DNA from 2 places in the Actinomadura sp. NPDC049382 genome. Region 1 is predicted to be linked to the other one. Evidence: predicted binding sites of a transcription regulator. Region 1 holds the regulator's gene; the other holds the start of a gene.

What was found. Region 1 encodes HrcA, which represses chaperone genes, less so after heat shock. Its sites were predicted from a motif close to TTGGCACTCTCNNNNNGAGAGTGCCAA; they were not measured.
Region 2: groES (co-chaperone GroES) is a predicted target of HrcA. The motif match lies at 3,890-3,916, and genes of this name have one in related genera.

What each region holds. Positions count from the first base shown of each region.
Region 1 is NZ_JBFARO010000013.1:88,731-96,051, reverse strand. Features, by position in the region: partial or broken gene AB0K34_RS11710 (PhoH family protein) at 1-630, opposite strand, end outside; gene AB0K34_RS11705 (histidine triad nucleotide-binding protein) at 783-1,127, opposite strand; gene AB0K34_RS11700 (SigE family RNA polymerase sigma factor) at 1,476-2,018, shown strand; gene AB0K34_RS11695 (hypothetical protein) at 2,015-2,701, shown strand; gene AB0K34_RS11690 (16S rRNA (uracil(1498)-N(3))-methyltransferase) at 2,720-3,451, opposite strand; gene dnaJ (molecular chaperone DnaJ) at 3,515-4,651, opposite strand; gene hrcA (heat-inducible transcriptional repressor HrcA) at 4,653-5,666, opposite strand; gene AB0K34_RS11675 (DUF3097 domain-containing protein) at 5,870-6,682, shown strand; gene hemW (radical SAM family heme chaperone HemW) at 6,869-7,321, opposite strand, start outside.
Region 2 is NZ_JBFARO010000044.1:1,427-8,747, reverse strand. Features, by position in the region: gene AB0K34_RS24520 (hypothetical protein) at 1-766, opposite strand, end outside; gene AB0K34_RS24515 (sigma-70 family RNA polymerase sigma factor) at 763-1,458, opposite strand; gene groL (chaperonin GroEL) at 1,738-3,372, opposite strand; gene groES (co-chaperone GroES) at 3,458-3,769, opposite strand; gene AB0K34_RS24500 (class I SAM-dependent methyltransferase) at 4,002-5,228, shown strand; gene AB0K34_RS24495 (apolipoprotein A1/A4/E domain-containing protein) at 5,856-7,321, shown strand, end outside.

The sequences.
Region 1 (7,321 bases):
CGGCCGCAGGTACGGGTCGATCTTCTCGTAGAGCGTGCCCGGCAGGAAGCCGAGCCGCTCCCCCGCCTCGACCGCGGGCCGCGTCAGGATGATCCGGTTGACCTGCTTGTCCTGCAGCGCGCGGACGGCCTTGGCCATCGCCAGGTACGTCTTGCCGGTGCCGGCGGGGCCGATCCCGAACACGATCGTGTGCTTGTCGATCGCGTCGACGTAGCGCCGCTGGTTCAGCGTCTTCGGGCGGATCGTGCGGCCCCGGCTGGACAGCACGTCCAGGGTCAGCACCTCCGCCGGCCGGGCGCCGCTCTCGCCCCGCAGCATCGCCAGGCTGCGCTCGACGGCGTCGGGGGTGAGCTGCGTGCCGCCCTTCAGCAGTTCGAGCATCTCGGTGAACAGCCGGGACACCAGGTCGGTGTCGTCGCCGGCGCCGGTCACGGTGATCTCGTTGCCGCGGACGTGGATGTCGATGTCGCTGCCGAACGCCTGCTCGATCGCGTGGAGCAGCTCATCCCGGGAGCCGAGCAGGCTCACCATCGAATGGTCGTCCGGCACCACGATCTTGATCTGCGAGCGCGAGCCGTTCCGGTCGTCGCGCCCCGTGCGAGTTGCCCTCGTGTGAGTTGATTCGACCATCAGCCGGGCCTTGCGGCCTTCGGACCTGCCTTCTGTCTGCTCCGGGTGTCCAGCCATGCCGGTTCCATCGTACTGGGCACCCCCGGCACGGCACCGAAGGGTTTTTCGCGTGGCGTAACACCCGCCCCCGCACGTGCGCGGGCGGGGCCCGCTCAGCCGGGCGGCCAGTTGAGGCCACGGCCGCCCAGCACGTGGGCGTGCACGTGGAAGACGGTCTGGCCTGCCTGGGCGCCGGTGTTGAACACGATCCGGTAGCCGGTCTCGGCGATGCCCTCGTCCGCGGCGACCTGGTGCGCCTCGCGGACGACCTCGGCCAGCAGGTCGGCGTCGGACGCGGCCAGCTCCCCGGCGGTCGGGTGGTGCTCGCGCGGGATGACCAGCACGTGCGTCGGCGCCTGGGGGTTGATGTCGCGGAACGCGACCGTCCCGGCCGACTCGCGGACGATCTTGGCCGGCACGTCCCCGGAAACGATCTTGCAGAACAGGCAGTCGGTCATCTGTCTCCCCTCGCCGCGGCCCGTGACCGCCCCGGAATCCTATCGGGACCCGCGCGATCGCGGTCCGCGCCGCCCCGCGCCCGGATAGGCTTTCCGGCGACCGACCTCCCGGTTGCGGTCACCATTCCGACCGGCCACTGGTTAAGGTTGTCAGCTCAAGGCGCACCCCCCGGCCCGCAGGCATTTGCGGCGCGCTTCCGGACGGGCGGGCGCGCCCCATTCGTGCCACCCCGAGGGCGCCCGTCCGAATGGACGGCCGGGGCCGGCAAAGGCGGCGGACAGGTGACCGAGGCGGATCAGGACATGCCCTTTCGTAAACCGGGCGACGAGGGCGCGCGTCGTACTGACGTGACCGAGACCCTCGTGGCCAGGGGCACGGCGGGGGCGGTGGCCGTCGCCTGGGACGCCGATCAGGCGGTGACCGCGCTCTACAGCGCCAACTATCGCTCGCTGGTACGCCTGGCGGCCATGCTCGTACGGGACGCCGGGACGGCCGAAGAGGTCGTCCAGGACGCCTTCGTCGCGATGCACGGCGGCTGGCGGCGGCTGCGCGACCCCGACAAGGCCCTGTCCTACCTGCGCCAGTCCGTGGTGAACCGGTCGCGATCGGTGCTCCGGCACCGCGCCGTCGTCGAGAAGTACGCCCCGAAGGGGCTGCCCGACGCGCCGAGCGCGGAGGCCGGTGCCATCGGGGAGCTGGAGCGCTCGGCGGTGATCGACGCGCTCGGCCGGCTCCCCGCCCGCCAGCGGGAGGCGCTCGTCCTCCGCTACTACGCGGACCTGTCCGAAGCGGAGATCGCCAACGCGATGGGCATCTCCCGCGGCGCCGTCAAGAGCCATACGGCGCGCGGGATGACCGCGCTACGCAACGTCCTGGAGCAGTTCACATGACCACCGACCCCCACGACGAGCACGGCGAGATCCTCCGCCGCGCCCTGCACGCGGAGGCGGATACGGTCAACCCCGCGGGCGACGGCCTGGAACGCATCCGGGCCCGCGTCGCCGACGGCCAGAGCCGCCGGTTCGGTCTCGGGCGGTTCGGACCCGCCCGGTTCGGGTTGGACCGGTTCACCGTCGGCTGGGCGCGGCCCGTGCTCGCCGTCGCCGCCGCCGTCGTCATCGCCGGGCTCGGCGTGACGGCGCCGCAGACCATCGACCTCATCCAGCAGTCCGTCGGCAACAGCCGGCCGTCCGGCGGCGGGCAGAACAACACCGACGGCGACCGCGCGAGCACCCCGGGCAACCCCGAGTTCCCCGAGCCGCCCGCGGCGGGCAGCAGCTCGTCCGGTGCGCCGTCCGCCTCGTCGACGACCATCCCCAGCTCGTCGCCGGGGCTGTCGTCGTGCCGCATCCCGCCGCCCGCGGGCACCGCGCCCGCCTCGCCGGGTGCGACCGACACGCCGACGCAGCCGACCACGCCGTGCCCGAGCGAGACGCCCACGACGGCGCCGACCTCGCCGCCGCCGTCGACGCCCACCACGTCGCCGACCTCGCAGCCCACCGACGCGCCCACGCAGGCGCCGACGAGCCCGGCCGCGGGAACCGGCGAGGAGGGCCCGGCGACCACGCCCTGACGGGCCCGGCGGGTCGCGCTACCAGCGCCCGGTGGCGGACAGCAGCACGCTGCCCGCCGCCACCCCGGCCGTCGACGTGCGCAGCACGGTCGGGCCGAGCCGCGCCGGGCGGCCGCCGGCCGCGGCGAACCGCTCCAGCTCCGCCTCGGTGATGCCGCCCTCGGGGCCCACCACGAGCACGATGTCGCCGTCCGCCGGCGGTTCCACCCCGCTCAGCGGCGCCTCGGCCTCCTCATGCAGGACGAGGGCCAGTGACGCGGCGGCGACCCGCGCGGCGACGTCCTCGGTGGACGCCAGCTCCGGCACCTCGGGCAGCCGGCTGCGCCGCGCCTGCTTGGCGGCCTCGCGGGCGGTCGCGCGCCAGCGGCCGAGGGCCTTGTCGCGGCGCTCCGGGCGCCACCGGGTGACGCAGCGCTCCGCCGCCCACGGGACGATCACGTCCACGCCGACCTCGGTCATCGTCTCGACGGCCAGCTCGCCCCGCTCGCCCTTCGGGAGCGCCTGGACGACCACGATGCGCGGCGCGGGCGGCGGTTCCCGGTGCCGGGCCAGCACGTCCAGGGTGAGGGACGCGCGGTCGGCGGCGGTGACGACGCACTCGGCCAGCAGGCCGGCACCGTCGGTCAGGTCGACCCGCTCACCGGGCCGCAGCCGCCGCACGGCCGCCGCGTGCCGCCCTTCGGGGCCGTCCAGGACGACCGTGCCGCGCTCCAGCGCGTCCGCCCCGGCGAGGAACACCGGCGGGCTCATGTGGGCCTCTCAATGCTCGGAACCGCCGCGGCGGCCCTCCCGGTAGGCCGCCGCCACCTCGCTTCAGTGCTGGTTGAAGACGTCCTTGATGCGGGAGAACACGCCGCTGCGCTGGCCGGGGGCGAACTTGCCGGGCGGGCGCTCCTCGCCGCGCAGGGCGGCGAGGCGGCGGAGCAGCTCCTCCTGCTCCTCGTCGAGCCGGCCCGGCGTCTCCACGTTCACGTGGATCATCAGGTCGCCGCGGCCGCTCTCGTTGAGGTGCCGGACGCCCCGGTTGTAGAGCGTGATCACCTGCCCCGACTGCGTGCCGGGCTTGATGTCGACGCTCTCGGCGTCGTCCAGCGTCTCGATCGTGACGCTGGTGCCGAGCGCCGCCGCCGTCATCGGGATCTCGACCGTGCAGTGCAGGTCGTCGCCCTCCCGCTCGAAGATCGGGTGCGGCTTCTCCACGATCTCCAGGAACAGGTCGCCGGGCGGGCCGCCGCCCGGGCCGACCTCGCCCTCGCCGGCGAGCTGGATGTGGATGCCGTTCTCCACCCCGGCCGGGATCTTCACCTTGACGGTGCGCCGGGTGCGGACCCGGCCGTCCCCCGAGCACTCGGTGCACGGGTTGCGGATCACCGACCCGAACCCGCCGCACGCCGGGCACGGCCGCGCCGTCATGACCTGGCCGAGGAACGAGCGCTGGACCTGCTGCACCTCGCCGCGGCCATGGCAGGTCTCGCACGTCTCCGGGTGGGTGCCCGGCGCGCAGCCGGACCCGTCGCAGGTGGCGCAGGCCACCGCGGTGTCGATGGACAGCTCGCGGGTCGTGCCGAACGCGGTCTCGGCGAGGTCGAGCTCGACCCGCAGCGTCGCGTTGCGGCCGCGCCGCGCCCGCGACCGCGGGCCGCGCTGGGTGGCCGTCCCGAAGAAGGCGTCCATGATGTCGCTGAACGGGAACCCGGCCCCGCCGAACCCGCCGGCCCCCGCGCCCGCCCCGGACGCGAACGGGTCCGCGCCGAGGTCGTACATCTCCCGCTTCTTGGGGTCGGAGAGCACCTCGTACGCCTGGGTGATCTCCTTGAACTTCTCCTGGGTCTCCGGATCCGGGTTGACGTCCGGGTGAAGCTCCCGCGCCAGCCGGCGGTAGGCCTTCTTCACCTCGTCGGCGCTGGCGTCGCGCCGGACCCCCAGGGTCGCGTAGTAGTCGTTCGCCACCTTACGACCCCGCCAGGATCTGTCCCACGTAGCGTGCCACTGCCCGTACCGCTCCCATCGTGCTGGGGTAATCCATGCGTGTAGGCCCGAGTACTCCGAGCCTGGCCAAGGTGAGGTCGCCGACCCCGTAGTCCGCGGCGACCACCGAGGTCGATCGGAGCCCCAGGTCGGGGTTCTCGGTGCCGATCCGCACCGTAACTGTAGAGGAGTCGCCGGTCTCGCCGAGCAGCCTCATCAGCACCACCTGCTCCTCCAGCGCCACCAGGACCTCCCGCAGGCTCTGCGAGAAGTCGACGGCGGCGAGGTTGGCCGCCCCGGCGAAAACGATCTTCTCCTCGTGCTTCTCGACGAGCGTCTCCAGCAGCACCGACAGCACCGCCGCCGCGACCGGCCGCTCGTCCGGCCCCACCTTCTCCGGAAGGTCGGCGACGGCCGTCGGCACGTCGCCGAGGCCGAGCCCGTCCAGGCACGTGTTGAGCAACGCCCGCAGGTGCCCGATCGATTCCTCGGAGATCGCGCCCGGCGTCTCGATGACCCGCTGCTCCACCCGCCCGGTGTTGGTGATCAGGACGAGCAGCAGCCGCCCCTCGGCGACCGGGACCAGCTCGACGTGCCGCACCGACGAGCGGGTCAGCGACGGGTACTGCACGACGGCGACCTGCCGGGTGAGCTGCGCGAGCAGCCGCACCGTGCGGCTGACCACGTCGTCCAGGTCGTAGGCGCCGGACAGGAACGTCTCGATCGCGCGCCGCTCGGCGACCGACAGCGGCTTGATCGTCGACAGCCGGTCGACGAACAGCCGGTAGCCCTTGTCGGTCGGGACGCGCCCGGCGCTCGTGTGCGGCTGGGTGATGTAGCCCTGCTCCTCCAGCACCGCCATGTCGTTGCGGATGGTCGCGGGCGACACACCGAGGTTGTGCCGGTCCGCCAGGGCCTTCGACCCCACCGGCTCGTTGGTGGAGACGAAGTCCTCGACGATGGCGCGCAGGACGGCGAGCTTGCGGTCGTCCAGCACGGCGTCACCTCCCTCGTCCGGTCGGCCGTTCCGCTGGCACTCCATACTCTAGAGTGCCAATTGTACGGCCCCGCACCCCCGATCGGAGTGCCCGCGCACTCCCCGCACGGCGGCGCGATCCTATCCGTATCGGACGCGGGCGCCACGCCGAGGGACGAGGGGCGACGCCGCCCGGCCCTCCCGCCGGGTTAATGTGCGGACCCGTGCGCAGTAAGGACTACGGAAACGACGTGCTCGCCGGCGACTGGCGCAGGCCGCGCAAGGGACAGATCCCGGAGGTCCCGGCCGAGCCGGGGCTCGTCGCCGAGGACCCCGGCAGCGGCTTCTGCGGCGCGGTCGTCGGCTGCGACAAGTTCGGCGTCACGCTGGAGGACCGGTTCGGCAAGCGGCGCGTGTTCCCGCTGGCGAAGGCGGGCTTCCTGATCGACGGCAAGCCGGTCACCCTGGTCAGGCCCGCCGCGGCGCCCAAGGGGCCGGCGCGGTCGGCGTCCGGCTCGATCGCCGTCCAGGGGCTGCGCGCCCAGGTCGCCAAGGAGAGCCGCATCTACGTGGAGGGCGTCCACGACGCCGAGCTGGTCGAGAAGATCTGGGGCCACGACCTGCGCGTCGAAGGCGTCGTCGTGGAGTACCTCGAAGGCGTCGACGACCTGCCCGCGATCGTCGAGGAGTTCGGCCCGGACGCCGACCGCCGCCTCGGCGTCCTGGTCGACCACCTGGTGGAGGGCTCCAAGGAGTCCCGGATCGCCGCGCGGGTGTCGTCCCCGCACGTCCTGATCACCGGCCACCCGTTCATCGACATCTGGGAGGCGGTGAAGCCCGCCGCCGTCGGCATCCGCGCCTGGCCCCGCATCCCCCGCGGCATCCCGTGGAAGGAGGGCGTCATCGCCGAACTCGGCTGGGGCGACGACACCGGCGCCGCCTGGAAGCGGATCCTGAACTCGGTCAACAGCTACACCGACCTGGAACCCGCCCTTCTGGGCCGGGTGGAGGAACTGATCGACTTCGTGACTGTGTGACCCAGGGGGGCGACCCCCTGGAACCCCCGTTGCGAGCCGGTCGATCCTCACGCCACGGTTCTGGTTCTTGTGACCGTGCGGGGTCTCCTCGTGGCGCTGCGGTCGACCGGCTCGGCGGGCAGGCCCGCTGCGCTCGCCGGCGCTCGCTCCGCGTGCCTGCCCGTGGTCGGTGGCCGGGGTTCGCTGCTAGGTGAGGTCGCGGACTACGGCGTCGGCCAGGAGGCGGCCCTTGAGGGTCAGGACGGCTCGGCCCTCTGTGTAGGGGGCCGCTTCTAGCAGGCCCTCGTCGATCGCTCTGCGGATGGCCTTGTCGTCCAGGAGGGTCGTGGGGCAGCCCTGGGCGAGGCGTAGTTCGAGCATGACGCGCTCGATGTGGCGGTCGTCGTCGGTGAGGATCTCCCTGGCATGGGCCGGGGTCGTGCCCTCGGCCAGGCGGGACGCGTAGGCGGCAGGGTGCTTGACGTTCCACCAGCGGGTTCCACCGACGTGGCTGTGCGCCCCCGGGCCAACGCCCCACCAGTCGGCGCCCGTCCAATAGAGCATGTTGTGGCGGCAGGCGGCGGCCGGGTCGGACGCCCAGTTGGAGATCTCGTACCAGTGCAGGCCGTGGCCGCCGAGCATCTCGTCGGCGATGAGGTA
Region 2 (7,321 bases), on a different contig from region 1:
CCAGATCGAGGACGGGGTCGTCGCCGGGCGCGGCCTCCGGGCGGTCGGACGGGGCCGCGCGCGTGATCCTGACCGGGCCCTCCGGGCGGCGCTCGTGGTGCCGCCGGGGCGGGAAGAGGTCGTCCAGGCGGCGCTTGAGGCGCGTGATGTCCTCGCGCTCCCCGCCGCGGGACGGCCTGCCCGTCCTCGTCGGTTCCGGCACGGGCGCCGGCGCGGCGGACGGCTCCTGCGGGCGGGCGCGGGTCGCGGCGTCGGCGTCGCCCGCGGCGGGCATGGCGGCCGGGGCGGCGTGCTCGGACGCGCGCGGCGCCGGCGCGGCGCCCGTGGAGCGGTCGGCGCCGCCGCCCGCCGCCGCGACGCCGGTGCTGGCGAGGACGGCGCCCGCCACGCCGAGGGCGACGATCGTGCGGGACCCGCGGCGGCGCGGGCCGGGCCCGGACGGCGCGGGCGGCGCCGGCGGGGCGGGGTCGGCGGTCTGCTCGTCCACGTCGATGATCAGCGCGTGCAGCAGCCGCACCGCCGGGTCGGGATCGTCACCCGCGCACGCGGGCGGCGCCGGGTGCGGGGCGGCGGGCGCGGGCGGACGCCGCGCCGCCAGCGACTCGATGAGGGCGTCGGTGCGGCGGACGGCCGCCAGGTCCGCGGCCGGCGGACCGGCCGGGGCGCGGGCATGGGCCGGTGCCGGGGCCGGGGCATCACCGGAGTGCGAGGGCTCGGCCGGATTCGGGGCGCCCCCGATGCCGGTGAGGGGGCCTCGCTCCGTCAAGCGATCGACTCCTCTCTCGCCATCGCCCGGAGCCGGGCCAGGGCGCGGTGCTGCGCGACCCGCACGGCGCCGGCGGACATGCCGAGCACGTTGCCGGTCTCCTCGGCCGACAGCCCCGCGACGACGCGCAGCAGCACCAGTTCGCGCTGGTGCTCGGGCAGCCGCGTGAGCAGGTCGCGGGCCCGCTGCGCCTCGATGTAGCGGACCACCGTCTCCTCCGGCCCGGGCCGGTCGTCGGGGCCGTCCGGCAGGTCCTCGGTGGGCACGGCGGCGCGCACCGCGCTGCGCATCGCGTCCGCGATCTTGTGCGCGGCGATGCCGAAGACGAACGAGGCGAAGGGGCGGCCCATGTCCCGGTAGCGGGGCAGGGCCGACAGCACGGCGATGCAGACCTCCTGGGCCACGTCGTCGGCGATGTGGTACTGCCCGGACACCCGGCCGAGCCGGGCCCGGCAGTACCGGACGATCATGGGGCGCACCTCGGCGATGAGGACCTCAATGGCGCCCGGATCGCCCTGGACGGCGAGGTTCGTCAGCTCCTTGAGGTCGCCGTCGGCGGCGTCCGCCGCGCGCAGCGCCCGCGTCCCGCGGCCGGTGTCGCGGGCGGCGTCACGGGGCGGTGGCGGGGCCGGACCTCCCGAGGGTTCGGCAGCGCGCGCGGTCATGGTCCCGGCGAAGCATCCCTCGGTCACGTCAAGCATGATGCCCAGCGCCGCCGGGCGTGTCTGCCCCGTCGTTGACAACGGAATGGTCACAGTGCTGGAACGAACCTGGGAATATTACGTCATGCGATCATTTCATTGCCACGCGTCACGAAAGATCAAACCGCCCACCGGATAAAGAACTTCCCATTCGGGTACATGCCAGCGACCCCCGTCCACCGGGTGGACGGGGGTCGCGGAGCCGGTCGAGCCGGCGCGGCCTCTCCCACGCGGCCGGGGCGGACGGCCCCGGCCGGGACGCGGGAAGGGTCAGTGGCCGTGCCCGTGGCCGTGGCCGTGGCCGTGGCCGCCGCCGGCGGCCTCCTCGGCCTCCTCCGGCTTGTCGACCACGAGCGCCTCGGTGGTGAGCAGCATGCTCGCGATCGAGGCGGCGTTGGTGACCGCGGAGCGGGTGACCTTCACCGGGTCGATGACGCCCTGGGCGATCAGGTCGCCGTACTCGCCGGTCGCGGCGTTGTAGCCGTGGCCGGCCTGCAGCGCCTGCACCTTGGAGACGACGACGTAGCCCTCCTGGCCGGCGTTCTCGGAGATCCAGCGCAGCGGCTCGTTGAGCGCGCGGCGGACCGCCTCGGCGCCGGTGGCCTCGTCGCCGGACAGGCCGAGGGTGTCGAAGCCCTCCTTGGCCACGTGCACCAGCGCGCTGCCGCCGCCGGAGACGATGCCCTCCTCGATCGCCGCGCGGGTCGCCGAGATGGCGTCCTCCAGGCGGTGCTTCTTCTCCTTCAGCTCCACCTCGGTGGCGGCGCCGACCCGCAGCACGCAGACCCCGCCGGCCAGCTTGGCCAGCCGCTCCTGCAGCTTCTCGCGGTCCCAGTCGGAGTCGGAGTTCTCGATCTCGACCTTGATCTGGTTGACGCGCGCGGTGATCTCGTCCGCGGAGCCCTCACCGTCGACGATGGTGGTGGCGTCCTTGGTCACGGTGATCCGGCGGGCGCGGCCGAGGTCCTCCAGGCCGATGGAGTCGAGCTTGAGGCCGATGGCCTCGCTGACGACCTGGCCGCCGGTCAGGGTGGCCATGTCGCCCAGCATCGCCTTGCGGCGGTCGCCGAAGCCCGGCGCCTTGACCGCGACGGAGGTGAAGGTGCCGCGGATCTTGTTGGCGACGAGCAGCGCCAGGGCCTCGCCCTCGACGTCCTCGGCCACCACGAGCAGCGGCTTCTTGGTCTGCGCGACCTTCTCGGCCAGCGGCAGGAACTCCTGCACGTTGGAGATCTTGCCGTCCACGATGAGCACGTAGGCGTCCTCCAGGACGGCCTCCATGCGCTCGTGGTCGGTGACCATGTGCGGCGACAGGTAGCCCTTGTCGAACTGGAGGCCCTCGGTGAACTCCAGCTCGAGGCCCATGGTGTGGGCCTCCTCGACGGTGATGACGCCGTCCTTGCCGACCTTCTCGAACGCCTCCGCGATCAGCTCGCCGATCTGCGGGTCCTGCGCGGAGATGGTCGCGACGTGCGCGATCTCGTCCTTCTCGACGATCTCGCGGGCCGACTTCAGCAGCTGGTCGGACACGTGCTGGGCGGCGGCGTCGATGCCGCGCTTGAGCGCGAGCGGGGACGCGCCGGCGGCCACGTTGCGGGTGCCCTCCCGGACCAGCGCCTGCGCGAGGACGGTCGCCGTGGTGGTGCCGTCGCCCGCGATGTCGTTGGTCTTGGTCGCCACTTCCTTGGCGAGCTGGGCCCCGAGGTTCTCGTAGGGGTCCTCCAGCTCCACCTCGCGGGCGATGGTGACGCCGTCGTTGGTGATGGTCGGCGCGCCGAACTTCTTGTCGATGACGACGTTGCGGCCGCGCGGGCCGATCGTCACCTTGACGGCGTCCGCGAGAGCGTTGACGCCGCGCTCAAGAGCCCGGCGAGCGTCCTCCTCGAACTCCAGGATCTTCGCCATGCGGATACTCCTCTATTACGCGATCCGCCCCGGCAGCCCCGCCGAAGGCGGCGCCGACCGGGGCGGGTGCATCACGTCTCGGTGATTACTTCTCGATGACCGCGAGCACGTCGCGGGCCGAGAGGACGAGGTACTCCTCGCCGTTGTACTTGACCTCGGTGCCGCCGTACTTGCTGTAGAGCACGACCTCGCCGACCTTGACGTCGACCGGGACGCGCTCGCCCTTGTCGTCGACGCGACCCGGGCCAACGGCAAGGACGGTGCCCTCCTGGGGCTTCTCCTTGGCGGTGTCCGGGATCACCAGGCCCGACGCGGTGGTGGTCTCGGCCTCAAGCGGCTGGACGACGATGCGGTCCTCAAGCGGCTTGAGAACAACCTTGGTGGCGGTCGTCACGATCTGACCTCCCCTTCGATTGGTCCTCGGCCGGCCACGGATGACCGGCCAGCACATGTGACAGAAGAGGCGACCCTGGACCGGCCTGCCGTCGCGGGTGCCAGACCGACCTTGTCGCTGTTGTTGGCACTCTCAGTACGAGAGTGCCAGTCATGGAGACTATTCCGTGCTCGGGAGCCCGTCAACACGGACACGGAGGCACCGGGCGCCGTTCACCCGACGCTAACTTCGCTCCATGGACATCGCGTCGTTCCGGGCCCTGCGCACCCCCTCCGGCCAGGCACTCCTCGGCGAGGCGGCGGCGGCGGACGTCGGCGAGGACGGATTGCTCGCCACGGCGACGCGGCTGCGCGAACGACACGATCCCGCGCTGGTCGCAGCGGCGCTCACGCAGGTGCGGCTCCGGGAGCGGGCACGGGCCAAGTTCGGCCCGGACGCCGACCGCATGTACTTCACGCAGGCGGGCCTTGAGCAGTCCACCCGTGCGAGTGTGGCGGCGCACAGAGCCCGACGGTTCGCCGACCGGCTGGACGGCGCGCGTGTGCTGGACATGGGCTGCGGGATAGGGGCCGACCTCATCGCGCGGGGGCGCGCGGGCCTCACCGGGGAGGGCGTGGAACTCGACCCGTTGACGGCCGAGGTGGCGCAGGCGAACGTGACCGAATTCGGCCTCGACGCGTCCGTGCGCGTCGGCGACGCGACTGAGGCCGCTCTGGACGGCTTCGACGCGGTGTTCGCCGACCCCGGGCGCCGCACTGCACGGGGCAGGGTCTTCGACCCGCGCTCCTACGAGCCGCCGCTCGACGTCGTCCTGGACAGAGCACAGAAGGTCCCTGGAGCGTGCGTCAAGGTGGCGCCCGGCATCCCGCATGAAGCCGTCCCGGACGGCGCAGAAGCCGAGTGGGTGTCGGTCCACGGCGACGTCAAGGAGGCGGCCCTCTGGCTGGGGTCGCTCGCAGGGGACGTCGGCCGCCGGGCCACGCTGCTGTCGTCCGACACCGACCCGCAGGTCTGGACATTGACCCCGCAAGTGTCGGACGGCCCCGATGTCCGCCCATGGGGCCGTTACCTATACGAGCCCGACGGAGCGGTGATACGCGCCCATCTGGTGGGCGAGGTGGCAGAACTGGTCGGCGGCGGGCTGGCCGATCCGCAGATCGCGTACATCACGTCCGACCGGCTGTTCCCGACGCCGTTCGCGTCCGCCTACGAGATCGAGGACGTCCTGCCGTTCTCGGTGAAGCGCCTGCGCGCCGAGCTGCGCCGCCGCGAGGTCGGGGTGCTGACGGTCAAGAAGCGCGGCTCGGCCGTCGACGTCGACCGGCTGCGCCGCGACCTCGGCTTCGCCGGGCGCCGGCCGGGGCACGGCGCCGCGGAGGCGACGCTCGTGGTCACCCGGGTCGGCCGCGATCCGGTCGCCCTACTCGCCCGCCCCGCCGCGCCCGCTCCCCCGGCGGGCTGACCCGGCGGCTGACCCGCCCGGAGCGGGGCCGCCCGGCAACCGTGCCCAAAGATCTTCCGCGCGGCCGGGCAACGCCAAGCGGGGCCGGGCGACGCGCCACGGCGGTGCAAATCATCGGCGTTTTCCGGCATCGCGTCCACCAGGGATTGCGGGCGCCCGGCAACGCGGCGGCTCCGGCCCCGAATCGGCGCGCCGGGACCGACGCGCCCGAAAACACCGGGACGGGTTCACCGGCCGGGACTTCGGCGCCGCGGAATACCCTCCGAAATAGGGCTTGAATCCGCCCCGCGCCGCCTCGCGGCCGCGGCCGCGCACCGGCGGGCCGCCGCCGCGCCCGGTTCGGGAACTGCCGATGTTGGACGAGATGTACGGACACGGCACCGTCCCCGGCGACCGCGCATCCCCGCCACATCATGACGATCAAGGCGATTGCCGCGTAGCGGTGACCAACCCCGCTCCCGGCTATTTCTCACTTTCCGCCCCAGCCGGATAACAGGCGCATTCCGCAGAACTCGCAATCTTCTCTGCTACCCGTTTTAGCGGTCCCTCACACGCACTACAGTGGCCACCTCAGAGATTCATTTGCCGTGCGTCATTTCGTCGCGCCGGCACACGAAGGAGCATCGGGTGGAAACGAATCACAACTTCCTGCAGACGGGAGGTCAACCGGTCTCGGATCGGATGCGGGAGTTGCTCGCCCGTGCGGCGCAGGACCACGTCTATGAACAGCGCTCACAGGGTCAGGTCCTGGACGAGATTCGCCAGCGGCTGGAAGGCATGGAGTGGCTGCTCCGCGAGGTCCGCGAGCGGGAGCTCACCGGGCTGACCGGGCAGCTCGAGAGCGTCCGCGGGCAGGTCGACGAACTGTCCGGCAAGCCCCCGGAATGGGCCGAAGGACTGGCCGAGCACATCGAGTCGTTCGGCGAGCGGGTCAAGCCCGTCGCCGAACTGCCGGCGCTGTGGGCCGACGTCGGCGTCGTCGCCGAGAACGTCGACGAGGGCCTGACCCGCATCCAGGCCGTCCTCGACTCCGCGCAGCACATCACGGACGCCACGCAGCAGGCGTCCCAGCGCATGGACGAGATGACCAAGCGGCTCGACAAGCTCCAGGGCAGCATGGAGGCCGCGTCCGTCCGGTTCAACCGGCTGGACAAGTCGCTCGCCGAGCTGGGCCACCGGTCCGAGCGGCTGGAGCACTCGATCAACGGGGTCACGGCCCGGGTCGACCAGGCGCTCGGCGAGATGGCCGAGCGGATGGAGCAGGGGCTGGAGGCGGTCAACGGCCGGGTCGAGGGCGTCGGCGGCCGGCTCGACGGGCTGGACGGGCGGCTGGACGGCGTCGACGGCCGGCTGGAGGGGCTGTCGGGCAAGCTGGAGGGCCTGGACGGCCGGTTCGAGAGCCTCGACGGCCGGCTCGACGGGCTCGGCGAGCGGATCGGCCGGCTCCCCGCCACGCTGGAGATCGCCGAGGTGCACCGGCTGCTGGCCGAGATCGCGCAGCGTCCGGCGGCCGAGTACGGCGACCGGTTCGACGCGCTGGAGAAGCACCTCGCCGAGGCGGTCGACCCGCTGATCGAGGAGCTGCGCGCCCGGCCGGACCGCGACGAGGTCAAGGCGACCATGTCGCAGATCGCCGAGACCGCCTACAGCGACGTCGCCAAGCGGATGGACGAGTTCTCCCGCCGCTTCGAGGACGTGCACGAGGACGTCCGCAAGCGCATCGAGAACATCCACGAGGAGGTCGCCAAGCGGGTCGACGTCGCGCTGGAGGAGTTCACCGCGCAGGTCGACATCGTCTCCCGCCGGGTGGAGTCGGTGCACGCGGACGTCGCCAAGCAGGTCGAGTCCGTGCACAGCGAGGTGGCGCGGCAGGTCAGCGGCGTCCACGACGACTTCGGCAAGCGGATCGGCGACATCCACGAGGACGTCACCCGCCAGGTGGGCAGCATCCACGAGGACGTCGCCAAGCAGGTCGGCAACATGCAGGAGGACGTCGCGCGGCAGGTCGGCGGCGTGCACGCCGAGTTCGCGCGGCGCGTGGAGAGCATGCAGGACGAGGCCGGCCGCCGGGCCGACGCCGCGCAGGCCGAGTT